DNA from 3 places in the Cupriavidus sp. 2KB_3 genome. Region 2 is predicted to be linked to each of the others. Evidence: predicted binding sites of a transcription regulator. Region 2 holds the regulator's gene; each other region holds the start of a gene.
What was found. Region 2 encodes FNR, which switches genes on or off when oxygen is low (the NO sensors DNR and NnrR bind a similar motif). Its sites were predicted from a motif close to TTGATNNNNATCAA; they were not measured.
Positions count from the first base shown of each region.

Region 1: a site for FNR is predicted at 3,312-3,325, ahead of ubiU (ubiquinone anaerobic biosynthesis protein UbiU). Genes of this name have one in related genera too.
Region 3: a site for FNR is predicted at 1,763-1,776, ahead of AB4120_RS16800 (cation-translocating P-type ATPase). Genes of this name have one in related genera too.

Region 1 covers NZ_JBFRHD010000003.1:235,211-240,137, forward strand. The annotation lists gene ahbB (siroheme decarboxylase subunit beta) at 1-628, shown strand, start outside; gene ubiT (ubiquinone anaerobic biosynthesis accessory factor UbiT) at 647-1,099, opposite strand; gene AB4120_RS04335 (U32 family peptidase) at 1,117-2,031, opposite strand; gene ubiU (ubiquinone anaerobic biosynthesis protein UbiU) at 2,054-3,103, opposite strand; gene AB4120_RS04345 (NAD(P)H-dependent flavin oxidoreductase) at 3,391-4,545, shown strand; gene AB4120_RS04350 (type IV pili methyl-accepting chemotaxis transducer N-terminal domain-containing protein) at 4,682-4,927, shown strand, end outside.
Region 2 covers NZ_JBFRHD010000019.1:102,261-107,187, reverse strand. The annotation lists gene AB4120_RS20365 (sulfite exporter TauE/SafE family protein) at 623-1,381, opposite strand; gene fnr (fumarate/nitrate reduction transcriptional regulator Fnr) at 1,466-2,191, shown strand; gene AB4120_RS20355 (hypothetical protein) at 2,220-2,465, opposite strand; gene AB4120_RS20350 (hypothetical protein) at 2,462-2,689, opposite strand; gene ccoG (cytochrome c oxidase accessory protein CcoG) at 2,730-4,280, opposite strand; gene ccoP (cytochrome-c oxidase, cbb3-type subunit III) at 4,336-4,927, opposite strand, start outside.
Region 3 covers NZ_JBFRHD010000015.1:2,143-7,069, reverse strand. The annotation lists gene AB4120_RS16810 (LysR family transcriptional regulator) at 107-979, shown strand; gene AB4120_RS16805 (CBS domain-containing protein) at 1,192-1,656, opposite strand; gene AB4120_RS16800 (cation-translocating P-type ATPase) at 1,924-4,665, shown strand.

The sequences.
Region 1 (4,927 bases), on a different contig from region 2:
GTTCGTGGCCGGGGCGCGCAACGCCGGCGACCTGGCGGCGGTACTCGACGGCATCGGGGAGGACGTCCGCCAGACGCCCCTGGCGCTGCCACTGGAATGTGAGTACCACGTCGATGCCGGGGTGCCGCTACGGCCCCTGATGACCGATGCCGACTGGCGGCTGGTGGCCGCGCTGGAGGACGGCCTGCCGCTGACACCCGAGCCTTACCGCGCCATGGCGCGCGGCACGGGCATCGGGCAGCACGAACTCTGGCGCCGGCTGGCACATTGGCGCGATGCCGGTGTGATCCGCCGCTTCGGCGCCATTCTCCAGCCCGGTCAGCTCGGCTTCGTGCACAACGCGATGTGCGTATGGAATGCGCCCGACGAGCGTGTGGATGTCCTGGGCAAGCGGCTGGCCCGCCTGCCCGCCGTGGCGCTCTGCTACCGGCGCGCACGCCGGGGTGCAGCATGGCCCTTCAACCTGTTCGCGCTGGTGCGGGCGCGCAGCCCGGCCGACCTTCAGGCGACGCTCGACGGCTTCGCGGCCATGCCCGCGCTCGCCAAACTCCCCGGCGCCGTACTCCGCGCCCGTTGCTGCTTCAAGCCGCGCGGCGTGCGCTACGGCGATCTGGCGCCCGAGGCCTGACGGGCACACCCGCCCCGTTCACACGGCGCGGACTTCGGGAAACAGGACCGCCAGCCGCGTCACAAAGGGCTCCACCCAGGCCGGACGCGGCGTGGCATCGAGCCAGTACTTGACCTCCAACCCCAACGCCGTGTCACCGTGAATCGAGAGCCGGCGCTGGAAGAACAGCGTGTCGGTATCGGCGTGGCCGGCGAGCAGTTGCAGGTAATCGGCGGCGCGGGCGCGTAGTGTCAGCGCCGGGGCCGATCCGGGATCGAACGGCCCCATCCGGAACACGCCCCCCACGCAGCGGAAACGCAGGTCCAGCCCGAGGTCTTCCACGCCAAGCCGGAAGGCATGGCCGTCCAGCGCGGCCGGCGGCTGGAGCCAGCCGGCGCGGCGCGCGGACTCCAGCGCCATCACGAACGGCAGGGCCTGCGCGGGCGCGGGCAGGCGGCGGTGGATGCGGGCAATCAGGGAGGAAGACATCATCGATGGTTTCGTGGCAGTCATGCGGGCGCGCCGGCTATCCAGGCAATGCCGGGCTGGCCGGTCCAATAGCCATTGCTCGCCGGGGCGCCGGCGGGCGCGATGCCGCTGGGCGCGGCGCCGGTGCGGCCATGGCGCACGGCGTCGAGCAGCGACACCACGTCCAGCGTGCCGGCGGCGTGCGGGCTGACGCGGACCAGATCCACGCCCATCGCCTGGATCTCCGGCAGATGCGCGCAGAGGTCCAGGCAGCTTGCGGACTGGGTCTGGATGCCGTTCAGCGCGAAGAACGGCTGCCCTTCGCCCGTGCGGGCAACCAGCCCGTCCGGGTAGTCCAGGCAACGGAACTCGCACGCGTCCTTGCGCAGCCGGTGGTGCCGGGCCGTGAAGCAACGCGCGGAGATCGCCAGCGGCATGCGGCCCCAGACCATCGCCTCGAACTGCATGCCGGCGGGTCGCGCCGCCGCCAGCGCGGCCAGCGCCGCGTGGTCCATCTCGACCGGCGCCACGGCCCCGCGCGCGCCCAGCGTGGCCAGCCAGGCCGCCGTATCGGCGTGATAGACATTCAGATGCGGCCCGGCGACGAACGGCCGCCCGTGCCGCGCACGCACCGCGCCGAGATCATTGGCCTCCACGAGGAATTCGTCCTGGTCGCAGATGCGGCGCATGGCGGCGATGTCGCTGTCCGACTCGACCAGTACCGGGCTGGACAGCACCACCTCCTTGCCGGCATCGCGCAGCATTCGCGCCACGTCCAGCCAGTCGGCAGGGCGCAGTTCGTGGCGGCGCGTGCAGACCGCCTCGCCCAGGTAGACACGGTCCACGGGGGCGTCGGCGATGTCGGCATAGAACCGCAACACGTCCGCGCGAGGCCAGTAGTAGAGCAGCGGGCCGAGTGCGATGGCGATTGGATAGGGAAAATCGGGAGTGGTCATGGTGGGTAGGGTGCGGACGGTTTCAGCGCCACGGACGGTCATAGGCGCCCTGGGTCACCTGGTCGCCCTCGGCGTGGCGCCCCAGCGTGGCCTGCCATTCCTGGCGCGGCACGAAGCGCCGGGGGTCGCCCCAGGCATCGTCGATAGCGGCGCGCAGCACGCCCACCACATCGGCCACATAGCGCGGGCTGCGCTGGCGCCCTTCGATCTTGATGGCGGCAATGCCGATGTCGATCAGTGCCGGCAGCAGGGACAGCGCGTTGAGGCTGGTGGGCTCCTCCAGCACGTAGCCGTGCTCGCCCTCCACGGTGAAACGGCCCTTGCACAGCGTGGGATAGCCGGCCGGCTCGCCGGGCGCGTAGCTGTCAATCAGGATGCCGGAGAGCCGCGCGTGCATCGTGCCGTCCGCCTCGTCCCAGCGCACGGCGTGGGCCGGCGAGCAGACGCCGCGGTTGTTGGGCGAATCGCCGGTCGCGTACGAGGACAGCAGGCAGCGGCCCTCGGCCATCACGCACAGGCTGCCAAAGCCGAAGACCTCGAGCTCCACATCGGTCTGCCTGGCGAGCTTGGCGATCTGCGCCAGCGTCAGCACGCGTGGCAGCACTACGCGCCGGATGCCGAAGCGCTCGCGCATCAGCGCGATGGCATCGGCATGCGTGGCCGAGCCTTGCACGGACAGGTGCAGGCGCAGGTCCGGATGCTTCTCCGCCGCGTAGACCATCAGGCCGGGGTCGGCCATGATCACCGCGTCGGCACCCAGCGCGGCGGCGGCGTCCACGGCGCGATGCCAGCGGTCCACCTGCCCCATCTGCGCAAACGTGTTGATGGCGAACAGCACTTCGGCGCCGCGCGCGCGGGCCTCGGCCACGCCCGTGCGGATGTCGTCCTCGGAAAAGTTCAGGCCGCCGAAGTTGCGCGCGTTGGTGGCATCGCGCAACCCCAGGTAGATGGCATCTGCGCCGTGCTGCAGGGCCATGCGCAGGGCCGCCAGTGAACCGGCCGGGGCCACCAGTTGCGGCCGGCGCGACTGGCGCGGCTGGCAGGGTGGCGAGTCGGATGGAGATGTTGGCACATGATGCGCATCATGCACATTGGGTGCAGCGGGCGGGAAAGCATCCATGGCGAGAAATGCGCGTGGCGGCGCATGGGGTGGGGATCGACCAAAGATGCTAGTCATGCCCATAGGGGGAACCCTTGACCGCGCGCAAACCCCGGCGGGGTTACATTTTTCTGGTTCCATCGAACTAGGTCCTCGGAACAGGCCGCCGATCCCCCGCAAATTGATCTGGCGCAAACTGCCACCCCGGTGCGCGTGAGACGCTGGGCCGTTTTTTGCCCCTCCTGACTCCGGATTTCCTCATGACACATCGATGGCTCAACCTGGCCGGCCGCAAGCTGCTTCCTATCGTGCAGGGCGGCATGGGCGTGGGCATTTCCGCGCACCGGCTCGCCGGCACCGTGGCCCGCCACAACGCCATGGGCACCATCGCCAGCATCGACCTGCGCCATCATCACTCCGACCTGATGGCCGGCACGGCCAGACGCGACAAGGTCGCGATCGAACACGCCAACCTCATCGCGCTTGACCGCGAGGTGCGCGCGGCGAAGGCGTTGGCGGGTGGGCAAGGGATGATCGCCGTCAACGTGATGAAGGCCGTCGGCGCCCACGCGGCACTGGTCCGGCAGGCGTGCGACAGTGGCGCGGATGCCATCGTCATGGGCGCCGGCCTGCCGCTCGACCTCCCCGAACTGACCGCCAATCACCCGAAGGTGGCCCTGATCCCGATCCTGTCCGACGCCCGTGGCGTCAGCCTGGTCCTGCGCAAGTGGATGAAGAAGGGGCGGCTGCCCGATGCCATCGTGATCGAACATCCCGCACATGCCGGCGGGCATCTCGGCGCCTCGCGCATGGAGGACATCGGCGACGCGCGGTTCTCGTTCGCGCGTGTGCTGGACGAATGCCGCACGCTGTTCGCCAGCCTGGGGCTGGCCTGGGAGTCCGTGCCGCTGATCCTGGCTGGCGGGTTGGGCCACCACGGCAAGCTGCATCACTGGCTGGCGCAGGGCGCGGCCGGGGTGCAGGTGGGCACCGCCTTTGCCGTGACCGAGGAGTGCGACGCGCACCCCGCGTTCAAGCAGGTGCTGGCTTCCGCACCGCAGGAACAGATCAGCGAGTTCACCAGTGTGGCGGGGCTGCCGGCGCGCGCGGTGCTGACGCCGTGGCTCAAGCGCTATCTCTCGCGGGAATCGGCGCTCCAGGCACGTGCCAAGGTGCGCGAGTGCCTGGAGGGCTTCGACTGCCTGCAATCGTGCGGCCTGCGCGACGGCGTGGCGCGTATCGGCCAGTTCTGCATCGACCGCAAGCTCTCTCAGGCGCTCAAGGGCGACGTGGAGCGCGGCCTGTTCTTCCGCGGCAAGGGCACGCTGCCGTTTGGCGACGCCATCCGGCCCGTGGCGGACCTGATTCACTACCTGATGTCGGGCGAAAAGCCGGCGGGGATCGCACGGGCCTGATCGGGGTGTTGCCGGAATGCGAATCCCGCGCGAGTTCCCAATCCATCCCTCGGCAATTTGATCCAGCGCAGGAAACGGCACAATCGCCGGCACCAGAATGGCAGGTGTCCTGACGCCCTGCCCTCGCCCCCACAACATGCCAGCCCCCTTTCCTGACGCCGCGTTCGATACGCACGCGGACCCCCAAGCCACCTCGGCGGTCGGGCTGCCGGGGCTGCGCCACCGCCTCTCCACCCGCATCATCTCGCTGTCCCTGATCTCGCTGCTGGTTGTCCTGACAATGATCGGCGGCACCCTGTGGCTCTCCTGGAACCTCGAAGGCGCCGGCGCGGCGATCAACGATGCCGGCAGCGTACGGATGCACGCCAACGCGGTGGCCATC
Region 2 (4,927 bases):
CTGTCTTTGCACCTGCTCCCGGACGAATCCCGGAGCACTGGAGATTTCGGATACAGCGGTACCGATGCCACCGCCATCTCATTGCGCAGCCAACTCGCAGCCTGTCGCAGCCCAGGCAGCCAAGCGGTGCACTTCGTTCTTTTGCATCGATTTGCCGGGTCGTTCCGGCAGGAGATCGTCCGAATCCGGCTGGCTTCGCCGGGAGTCGAACCTCTTGCGTCGCGCTCTCGCCTTTACCCTCGCAGGCGGAACCCTTCCCCTTGGAGCGGACATTCGCCAGGACAATCAGATTGCCAAGGCGGCAAGAAAAAACGGATATCGGCCCGGACAAGCTTCGTCCTGCGCCTGCGCCACCACTCCACAAGGCCGCCCGGCCTTTTAAACCAGATCTTTTGAACCGGATGAACTGTGGGGACGGATCCGGCAAGCCAACGCTGCCTCGGACCCATGGACACGCATCCCAGATCAGGGATGCCGGCCCGGCGACGCCAGGGAATTACGTGGCGCGATACCGTGGTTCTCGCGATTGTATGGCATTCCCGGCCCCGTCCGCAACCCGCCCGCCACCCGACGTGGCAAATGGCATGAACCCGGCTGGCCTGCCCCCCCACTCGGAATTGTCTCAAAACACCACGCAAAACCCATGCGCCGCCAGCGTCTCGGGCAGCCAGACCGCCCGCGCCACGCCCACGATGCCGAAGCCGATGATCAGCACCCCCGCCACCGCCCGGAGCAGCGGCCGGCGCGACAAATGGCGCACATAGCCTGAAAGCCCCGAAATCACCAGCAGGTTTGGCAGCGTTCCCAGCCCGAAGGCGAACAGTACCAGCGCGCCGGACGCCGCATTGCCGGCCAGCAGCGCCATCGCGAGTGCCCCATAGACCATCCCACACGGCACGATCCCCCAGGCGAGCCCCAAGCCGAAGCGTCTCATGAGCGGCGTATGCCGGGCCAAGCCCGCGGGCAGGCGGATACCGAGCGCGCCCACGCGGCCGACCGCTCCCTGGGCCACGCGCACCGCAAGCGCCTCGAGGCCCGCCGCCCGCATGGTGCGCCCACGCAACAACCAGAAGCCCGACATCACCAGCATCGCCCCGCCTGCGCCATAGAGCCACCGCTGCACGGGCAGATAGTCCTGCTTCCATGCGGTGGCGCCGACGGCACCCATGACGGCCCCCAGCAACGCGTAGGTAGTCAGGCGTCCGGCGTGCATCGCCAGCAATTCGACGAGCCAGCCACGTGGCGAGCGATGGATCGTCACTGGCACGCGCACCGGCGCGCGCTGCTCGGCCGCCATCGCAATGCCGCCGCACATCGCGGCACAGTGGACGCCACCAAACAACGCAACGATAAAAACGCTGAAAAGCACACCAAATGGCAACGGTCCCTCGCTTCGGCGTCACTTCACGCGGTAAAATTGATTTGTCGCGCCCCTGCTGCAATGCGCATCACCAAGAGCCCTCAATTGCTTACCTCCATTCCCGTCACCGAGATCTCGCCCCGTTGCTCCACGTGCGGGATGGGCCAGCTTTGTCTGCCGGTAGGCATGTCGCAGCAGGACCTCCTGAAGATGGACACGCTCGTGCAGGAACGCGTGCGCGTGCACAAGGGCGAAACGCTGTATCGCATGGGCGATCCGCTCACCGCCGTCTATGCCGTGCGCTTCGGCACGCTCAAGACGCACGTGACGCTCGAGGATGGCCGCTCGCAGATCACCGGCTTCCATCTGCCCGGCGAGATCGTCGGCCTGGATGGCCTTGGCGAGATGCAGCATGCCTCCGATGCCACGGCCCTCGAGGACGCCGAAGTCTGCGTCGTACGCTTCAGCGAGCTGCAGGCGCTCTCGGGTGACCTGCCCTCGCTGCAAACCCAGTTCCTGCGCTTGATGAGCAAGGAAATCTCGCAGGACCAGGTCATGCTGATGACACTGGGCTCGATGCGCGCCGAGGAGCGGCTCGCCGCGTTCCTCGTCAATCTTTCCGAGCGCCTGTCGGCGCGTGGCTACTCGTCTAGCGAGTTCGTGTTGCGCATGAGCCGCGAGGAGATCGGCAGCTATCTGGGCCTGAAACTGGAGACCGTGAGCCGCCTGTTCTCCCGATTTGCCGAGGCGGGCCTGATCCAGATCCGCCAGCGCCACGTCAAGCTCATCGACATGGCCGGCATCAAGCAGATCTACAACCGATCCTGCTGAGGCCGCCTCGCCAGCGGTGGTGCGCGGGCTACTCGAGTTCATCGGTATCGCTGAGCGGCGTCGGCATGGTGTAGAGCGTCAAGCCGCTCGACAAGGCACAGAACAGCCACGCCAGCAAGAATCCCACGGTGTAGACCGCTTCGCGCGACGCGTCGACCGGATGACCGAAGAAGCTCAGGTCACTGGGATCCACAATCGAGAACACCGTTGCCGTAGCCACGCCGCCGATCAGAAACGCTGGCCACATCACCCACATCAGCCAGCGTAGTCTCATGGCCGCCTCGCCGTCTCATTGACATGGGCGGCGGCGCGCGCGGCGGACCCATCCAACTTTTCCACCACCAGCCCATGCCGCGCAGCATCGCGCACCGGCACGTCGGCGTGGGTATTGGCGAGCCAGATCGTCACACCACAGCCGATCATCGCCACCAGCGGGCCACTCATCAGCAACCACGGCCACGGTTCCTTCCACCACGGCTTGATTTGTTGCGCTGTCATTGCCTACTCCTTGCGTCGATAATTTCCTGGATGACCCGCACTACAGTCCGCGCGGCACGATGAAGCTGGTCGCTTCCTGGATCTGCGCGCGCTCCCGCGCATCGTCCATGCCCTCCCCCGTGACCGTGATGCGGATCTTGTGCGTGCCCTGCGGCGCGTGGTCGATCGGGATACGGATGCGCACGGGCAACAGGCGGTTCGACGTGGGCGCAAGCGTTTCCGCCGACTTGTCGTACTCAATGGTCAGCCCTTGCAGCGCCGCGCTCGTCGCCTGTACCCGGACGCGCATCGGAGCCTCGGTGGTATTGATCAGTTGCAGCCGGTACACGTTCTCGATCCATCGACCTTCGACCTCGCGACCCAAGGCACCCCGATCGCGGATGACATCGACCTTGAGTGGTGCGCGCATCGCCAGCGACCCGATAAAGCCTCCTACCAGCACCGACCAGATCACCGCGTAGATGATCGTCCGCGTGCGGAACAGCCGCCTGCGCGCCGCCACCGCCGACAGGCCCTTGCGCATTGCGTTCTCGGAGGTGTAGCGGATCAAGCCGCGCGGATAGGCCATCTTGTCCATGACCTGGTTACAGGCGTCGATGCAAGCTCCGCAGCCGATGCACTCGTATTGCAATCCGTCGCGGATGTCGATCCCGGTCGGACAGACCTGCACACAGATGCTGCAATTGACACAATCGCCAATGCCGGCGGTGTGCCGGTCCGCCTTGCGCGATCGGCTGCCGCGCGGCTCGCCTCGACCTACGTCATAGGTCACCACGAAGGTATCGCGGTCGACCATCACGCTCTGGAAGCGCGCGTACGGGCACATGTACTTGCACACCTGTTCGCGCATGAAGCCCGCGTTACCCCAGGTGGCGAACGCATAGAACAGCATCCAGAACGACTGCCACGGCCCCAGCGAGAAATCGACCACCTGCCCGCCCAGCTCGCGGATCGGAGAAAAGTAGCCGACAAAGGTGAAGCCGGTCCACAGGGCGATCACCACCCAGAGCGCGTGCTTGGTCGCCTTGAGTCGCAGCTTGCGCAGACTCCACGGGTCGCCGTCCAGCCGGATACGGGCGATGCGGTCGCCTTCCACGCGCCGCTCGATCCACATGAAGATCTCGGTGTAGACGGTCTGTGGGCACGCGTAGCCGCAGAACAGCCGGCCCGCAATAGCAGTGAACAGGAACAGCGCCAGGGCCGAGATGACAAGCAGGACCGCGAGGTAAATCACGTCCTGCGGCCACAGCACGAGGCCGAAGATATAGAACTTGCGGGCGCCGAGGTCGAACAGCACCGCCTGGCGGTTGTTCCATTGCAGCCACGGCGTGCCGTAATAGACCAGCTGGGTGAGGATGACGAGCCAGACTCGCCAGCTCGAGAAGGCGCCCGCGACCGAGCGCGGATAGATCTTGCGCCGAACCTCGTAGAGCGTCTCTTCAGAAGATTCAGCCGATTGGGCGGGCTGGGCAGGCTGCGCGGATCGAGGCGCGGCTGCCGGGCGCCATGGCGGGCTGTCGTCCGGCCGTGAGGGCTCCGGCGTGGCGGCGTCGTCCGCCACGGGCTGTGCAGCATTGGGGGGCGCGTTCATCTGGTGTTCCTCGCGCCCCGGCAGGCGGCTTGCCGCCCTGCCCGGGGGCTGTTGATCATTGTCCGGCCGCTCCAGTGTTGGAGAGACCCCACACATAGGCGGTCAGCATGCGGATACGCTCGGGCGTCAGGATTTCCTCGTGCGCGGGCATGTGGCCGTTGTGGCCCTTCAGGATCGCCTCGACGATGGCATTTTCCGAACTGCCGTAGAGCCAGACGCTGTCCGACAGGTTCGGCGCGCCAAGCGCCTGATTCCCCTTGCCGCTTGCCCCATGGCAGGCCGCGCACGTGGTCTTGAAGGTGCCTTCACCCCGCGACGCACGGATCGGGTCGGACGCCAGGCCCGACAGCGAGCGCACATACTGGGCCGTGTCCCCGGCGAGTTTGGCGTCGATGGTGCCGGCGAACGGCGGCATCATGCCGTTGCGGCCCTTGGCGATCGTCTGACGGATCGTGTCGGGGTCGCCGCCATAGAGCCAGTCGTTATCAGCCAGGTTCGGGAAACCGCGGCTGCCGCGCGCGTCGGAGCCATGGCATTGCGCGCAGTAATTCAGGAACAGGCGCTGGCCGATCTCGCGAGCCTCAGGGTCGACTGCGACCTTCGTGACGTCCATCGTCATGTACTTCCCGTAGATCTCGTTCTGAATC
Region 3 (4,927 bases), on a different contig from region 2:
CGATAGGCGCCCGGCCATTGGCAGCCAGTATAGAGTTGCGTACCGATGAATTGGTGCGGCAATATTCAGCTTCTCTAATGCAAAAACGCATCACAAGGCCAACAGCATGAATTGGGATGACGCACGAATTTTCCTTGCGGTGCAGCGTGAACGTACGCTGCGCAAGGCCGCCAAGGTAGTGGGGCTGGACCAGGCTACCGTAGGACGGCGCCTTGCTGCGCTTGAGCATGCACTGAGCGCCACCTTGTTCTTTCGGGCGTCGGATGGCTATGCCCTGACGTCTGCCGGCGAAAGCGTCCTGAAAGCAGCCGAGAAAATGGAGCAGTCCGCCCATGAACTGGTCAGGCAGGCACACGGTATAGACAATCGGCTGGCGGGTGAGGTGAGGGTGACGACGACCGACTCGCTCGCACTCGCGTTCGTGATCCCTGCGATTGCCAGCTTGCATGTCGATCATCCGGACGTGAGAGTGCAGTTGAGCACGTCCACGCAGATGCTCAACCTCGCTCGGCGCGAATCGGATATCGCCATTCGTACGCAGAAGCCAGAAAGTCCCGACCTGGTAGCGCGAAGGCTGGCGCGCTGGCGTGTGGGGCTCTATGCAACGGAGCAATATCTGCGGCGCCACGGCGAGCCCGAACGTGGCACGGGATTGGCGGGACACGATCTCGTGCTGTACCAGCCGTTCCTGTCAGGCAATGGCAGGCCCACCTTGGTGGGCGAGCCTATCCATGCAGGACGCATCGTCGCCAGCGTTCACTCAAGCCTCATGCTGCGAGCGATGATCCGTGCCGATATCGGCATTGGCGAGGTGCCGGTGCATATGGGCGAGCGGGACGGGCTGGTAAGGATCTGGCCTGAACTTTCGAGGGGGGCTGCCTACGAAGTCTGGCTGGTCACCCACCAGGACCTCCGCCATACCGCGAGGGTTCGGGCCATGATCGATGCCATTGTGGCGCGCTTTGAGGTCGAGGACTGAGGCATATGGGTGTCAAAAACGCCTTTATCGCGTGCGCCTGAACCCCGGGGACTGGACCCTGCCTCCGGGGTGGCCCGGCGCAATGGAATCGGGGACATGGAGAATGATCTGGGGCCCCGTATACGACCGTTTGGCTTCATGCATGCTTTACCCCCGTGCGAGATCGGCGCTGGAGATGGTGCCGGAAGTTGAATCCATGGGTGGTTTGGTGGTCACGTGGATGCCGGGGTGGGTGCGCTGGCGGAACGCTCCTTATCCTGCTCGGTGCGCACGAGCGAAGACAACATGTTCCAGTCGCTTGCGAGCGCGCCGAACAGGTCATCGAGCGAAATCACCCCAATTACGGCATCACCATCCAGTACAGCCAGCCGCCTTACGCCGTGGCTGAGCATCAACTGCATTGCGTCGCCGACACCCGCATCTCGTGGAATCGCCACCAAGCCGCGCGTCATGACCTCGACCACGTCGGTCTGGCACGGATCCGCACCGATGGCCGTCGCACCAATGACGATGTCCCTGTCCGTGACCATGCCGACTGCGCGTGTCCCGGTCGATGAGTTCTCTGTCACGATCAGCGCACCGACGTGTTGGTCCCGCATTTGGGTGGCTGCTTCCTGGAGGGTGCAGGACAGTGGGACATGCACGGCTATGGCTGAGCAGATATCCTGAATTAGCATCTTTGTCTCCTTTTGGTATGGACGAATGTAGGTGTTGCGCCTCGCTGTGGCTTGCGCTGGGTCAAGCCAGCTTCACGGGGCGTGCCGGGCGGTGGTCAACCGTCACTTGATCCACGTCAATTGGGTCCGGATGCCCTCACATACGCTAGAAGACGGTCAGTGGGCGAGCCAGGCCGGCAAAGACACCTTCTGCGACATTTCTTTCGCTGTCTCCAACATCACATTGCTGCTACCGACATGCACGGGACAAACGGCGAAGACTCTCCTTTGGATCTCTCCAATGCCGCAGACGCCGACCGTCCTGACCAGAGAGATGGCAGTCACCAGGGCGGTATGCGCCCCGCAACCGCGCAACTCGGGCTGAGCAAGGCAGAGGCAGCCCAGCGCTTGGTCGAGATAGGTCCCAACGCGCTACCGCGAGCGGGGCCGCCGTCGATCGTCGCAGTGTTCCTCCGGCAGTTTCTGAGCCCTCTCATTTACATTCTGCTCGCTGCAGCGGCGGTTGCGCTTGCCCTTGGAGACCCGAGGGATGCCTTGTTTATCGCTGTCGTGCTGATGATCAACGGGGTCGTCGGCACCGCGCAGGAACATTCTGCAGACAAGGCCGCGGCCGCGCTTTCCAAGATGGAGCAGCCGGATGCCACCGTCATCCGCGATGGGGTGCAGCAGCGAATCGAGGCACGCTGTGTGGTGCCGGGTGACATTGTGCTGGTGGAAGCAGGTGGCAGGGTGCCGGCGGATCTCGAACTCGTGGAAGTATCAGATCTGCAGTGCGATGAATCGTTGCTAACCGGCGAATCCTTGCCTGTGCGAAAGCGCGTTATGCAGGAATGTGCCGATGATGAGCCTCACAGTCGCCTGTGCCGTGCCTATGCGGGCACAGTGGTCAACCGGGGGCGGGGCCGGGGCGTCGTGGTGGCAACGGGTGCATCGAGCGAGTTCGGCCGCATAGCCCGTGAACTAAACCGAGAATCGGTATCACGCCCCCCGCTTCTCATTCGACTTAATCGCTTCTCTCGATTGATCGCCCTGGCGGTGGGTGTTGCCGTGGCGCTGCTGGTAGCGGTGGGCCTGCTGCGCGGCATGCCGTTGTCCGAACTTTTCATGATGTCAGTGGGACTGGCGGTGAGTGCGATTCCCGAAGGACTGCCGGTCGCGATCTCGGTGGCATTGGCCATCGGCATGCGGCGGATGGCGAAGGCCAACGTCATCGTGCGCAAGATGCCTGCAGTGGAGGCGCTCGGCTCCTGCACGATGATTGCCACGGACAAGACTGGCACATTGACGATGAACGAGCTTGTCGTAACGGACATCTGGCTACCTGATGGGACTGCGCTATCGTGCGATGTTGGCCCGGATGTGGATCGTTGCGCCATCCACACCGCGGACACGACCGATGAGGAAGCCAGGACGCGCGTGTCGGCCTTGCTGAGGGCTGCGGCACTGCCCAATGAAGCGCAGTTCGCCAGGGAAGCGAAGGGCTGGTCCGGTACCGGGGACACTGTGGACATCGCACTTCTGGCTGCGGCGCACAAGGGGGGAACCGTTGCTCACGAGGTCAGGCAACGGTATCCACTGGTCGCGCGCATCCCCTATGAGCCCGACCTGAGATACGCCGCGTCGTTCCACCGGCACGAAGACCGGATCCGCGTTTTCGTCAAAGGCGCACCGGAGACGTTGATCGCAATGTGCGACCAGGTGGATGTGCGTGGAAGCGTCTCGCCGATCAGGCGAGAAGCGCTACTGCAACAAAAGGAGGCGCTCGCCGCACAGGGCCTGCGAGTATTGGCGTTCGCCGAGGGGATCATCGGGGCCGAACCGGACGAGGTCTACGGCCACGGGCACCTGGTCAACCTGACCTTCCTGGGTCTGGCAGGCATGCGGGACCCGGTTCGGCCCGAGGTACCGGATGCCATTCGAAGATGCTACGGCGCCGGCATCGAGATCGCGATGGTGACAGGTGATGATCCGGTCACCGCCAGTGTGGTAGCCACCGAGGCAGGAATACGCTTCAGTGCTGAACAGGTGGTGACAGGCGATCAGGTCCGCCAGGCCGAGCAGCTCGGCGAGGATGCCCTCGACCAATTGACGCGCCATGCGCGGATCTATGCGCGAGTGAGCCCCGACCAGAAGTTGGCGATTGTGATGTCGCTCGCAAGAGCAGGTCATTTCATAGCGGTGACTGGAGACGGGGTGAACGACGCGCCTGCGCTCAAGCATGCCCATGTCGGCGTGGCAATGGGGCGCCGGGGTACCGAGGTGGCCAAGGAAAGCGCGGATATCGTCATCGCAGACGACAACTTTGCGTCGATTGTAAGTGGCATCCGCGAAGGTAGGGTAGCCTACGCGAACATCCGCAAGGTGATCTTCATGCTGGTCTCCACGGGCGCTGCAGAAGTCACGCTGTTCATGCTGGCGATCCCGCTCGGACTGCCGATGCCTTTGCTGCCGGTGCAACTCCTCTGGCTCAATCTGGTGACCAACGGCATTCAGGACGTAGCGCTGGCCGCTGAGCATGCCGAAGGCGACGAACTGTCCTATCCCCCTCGCAAGCCGCAGGAACCCATATTCGACAGCGTGATGATCCGCCGCATCGGTCATTCGACACTTGTGATGGGCGCTGGTGGCTTCATTACATTCTATTGGATGCTCAGGCACGGCTATCCGGAAGAGGAGGCCCGCAACCTTCTGCTTCTGCTGTTTGTGCTCTTCGAGAACGTACAGACTTTCAACAGTCGCTCGGAGCGCCAGTCTGTAATCCGACTGGGCTTCTTTTCGAATCCGATGTTGGTGGTAAGCGTGCTTGCCGCCCAGGCGCTGCATATAGTGGCGATGTATGTGCCGGGTCTGAGTGAGACGGTGCATCTCACCCCTGTGTCGGTCACTGCATGGATCAGTCTGGCGCTGGTCGCAATGATGCTGACGATGGTGATGGAGCTCGACAAAGGGTACAGCAGGGCTGGAAGGAGACGGGCGGGGCATGGCGATGCGCCGGGGATGTCGCCGTGATGGACACGCCAGACCGGGGCCGAACGTGCGCTGGCGCGCGAAGCAGGGGCGTTCGGTCTCGCTGATCATGTCCTGACGCTGGAACGATTCATCACGCACCTGAGGCGTGCGGCCCTCGGCATGGCATGGTCGCGTCTCGCGTCTATGCTTCGAGGACGTATCATGAATTTCCAACTGCGGGCGGGCTGCTGAGCAGGGGATGGGGCCGCCCATTTTAGGTGTGTTTTATGGCAAGCTTCAGCCGAAGACTCCATCCAATTCG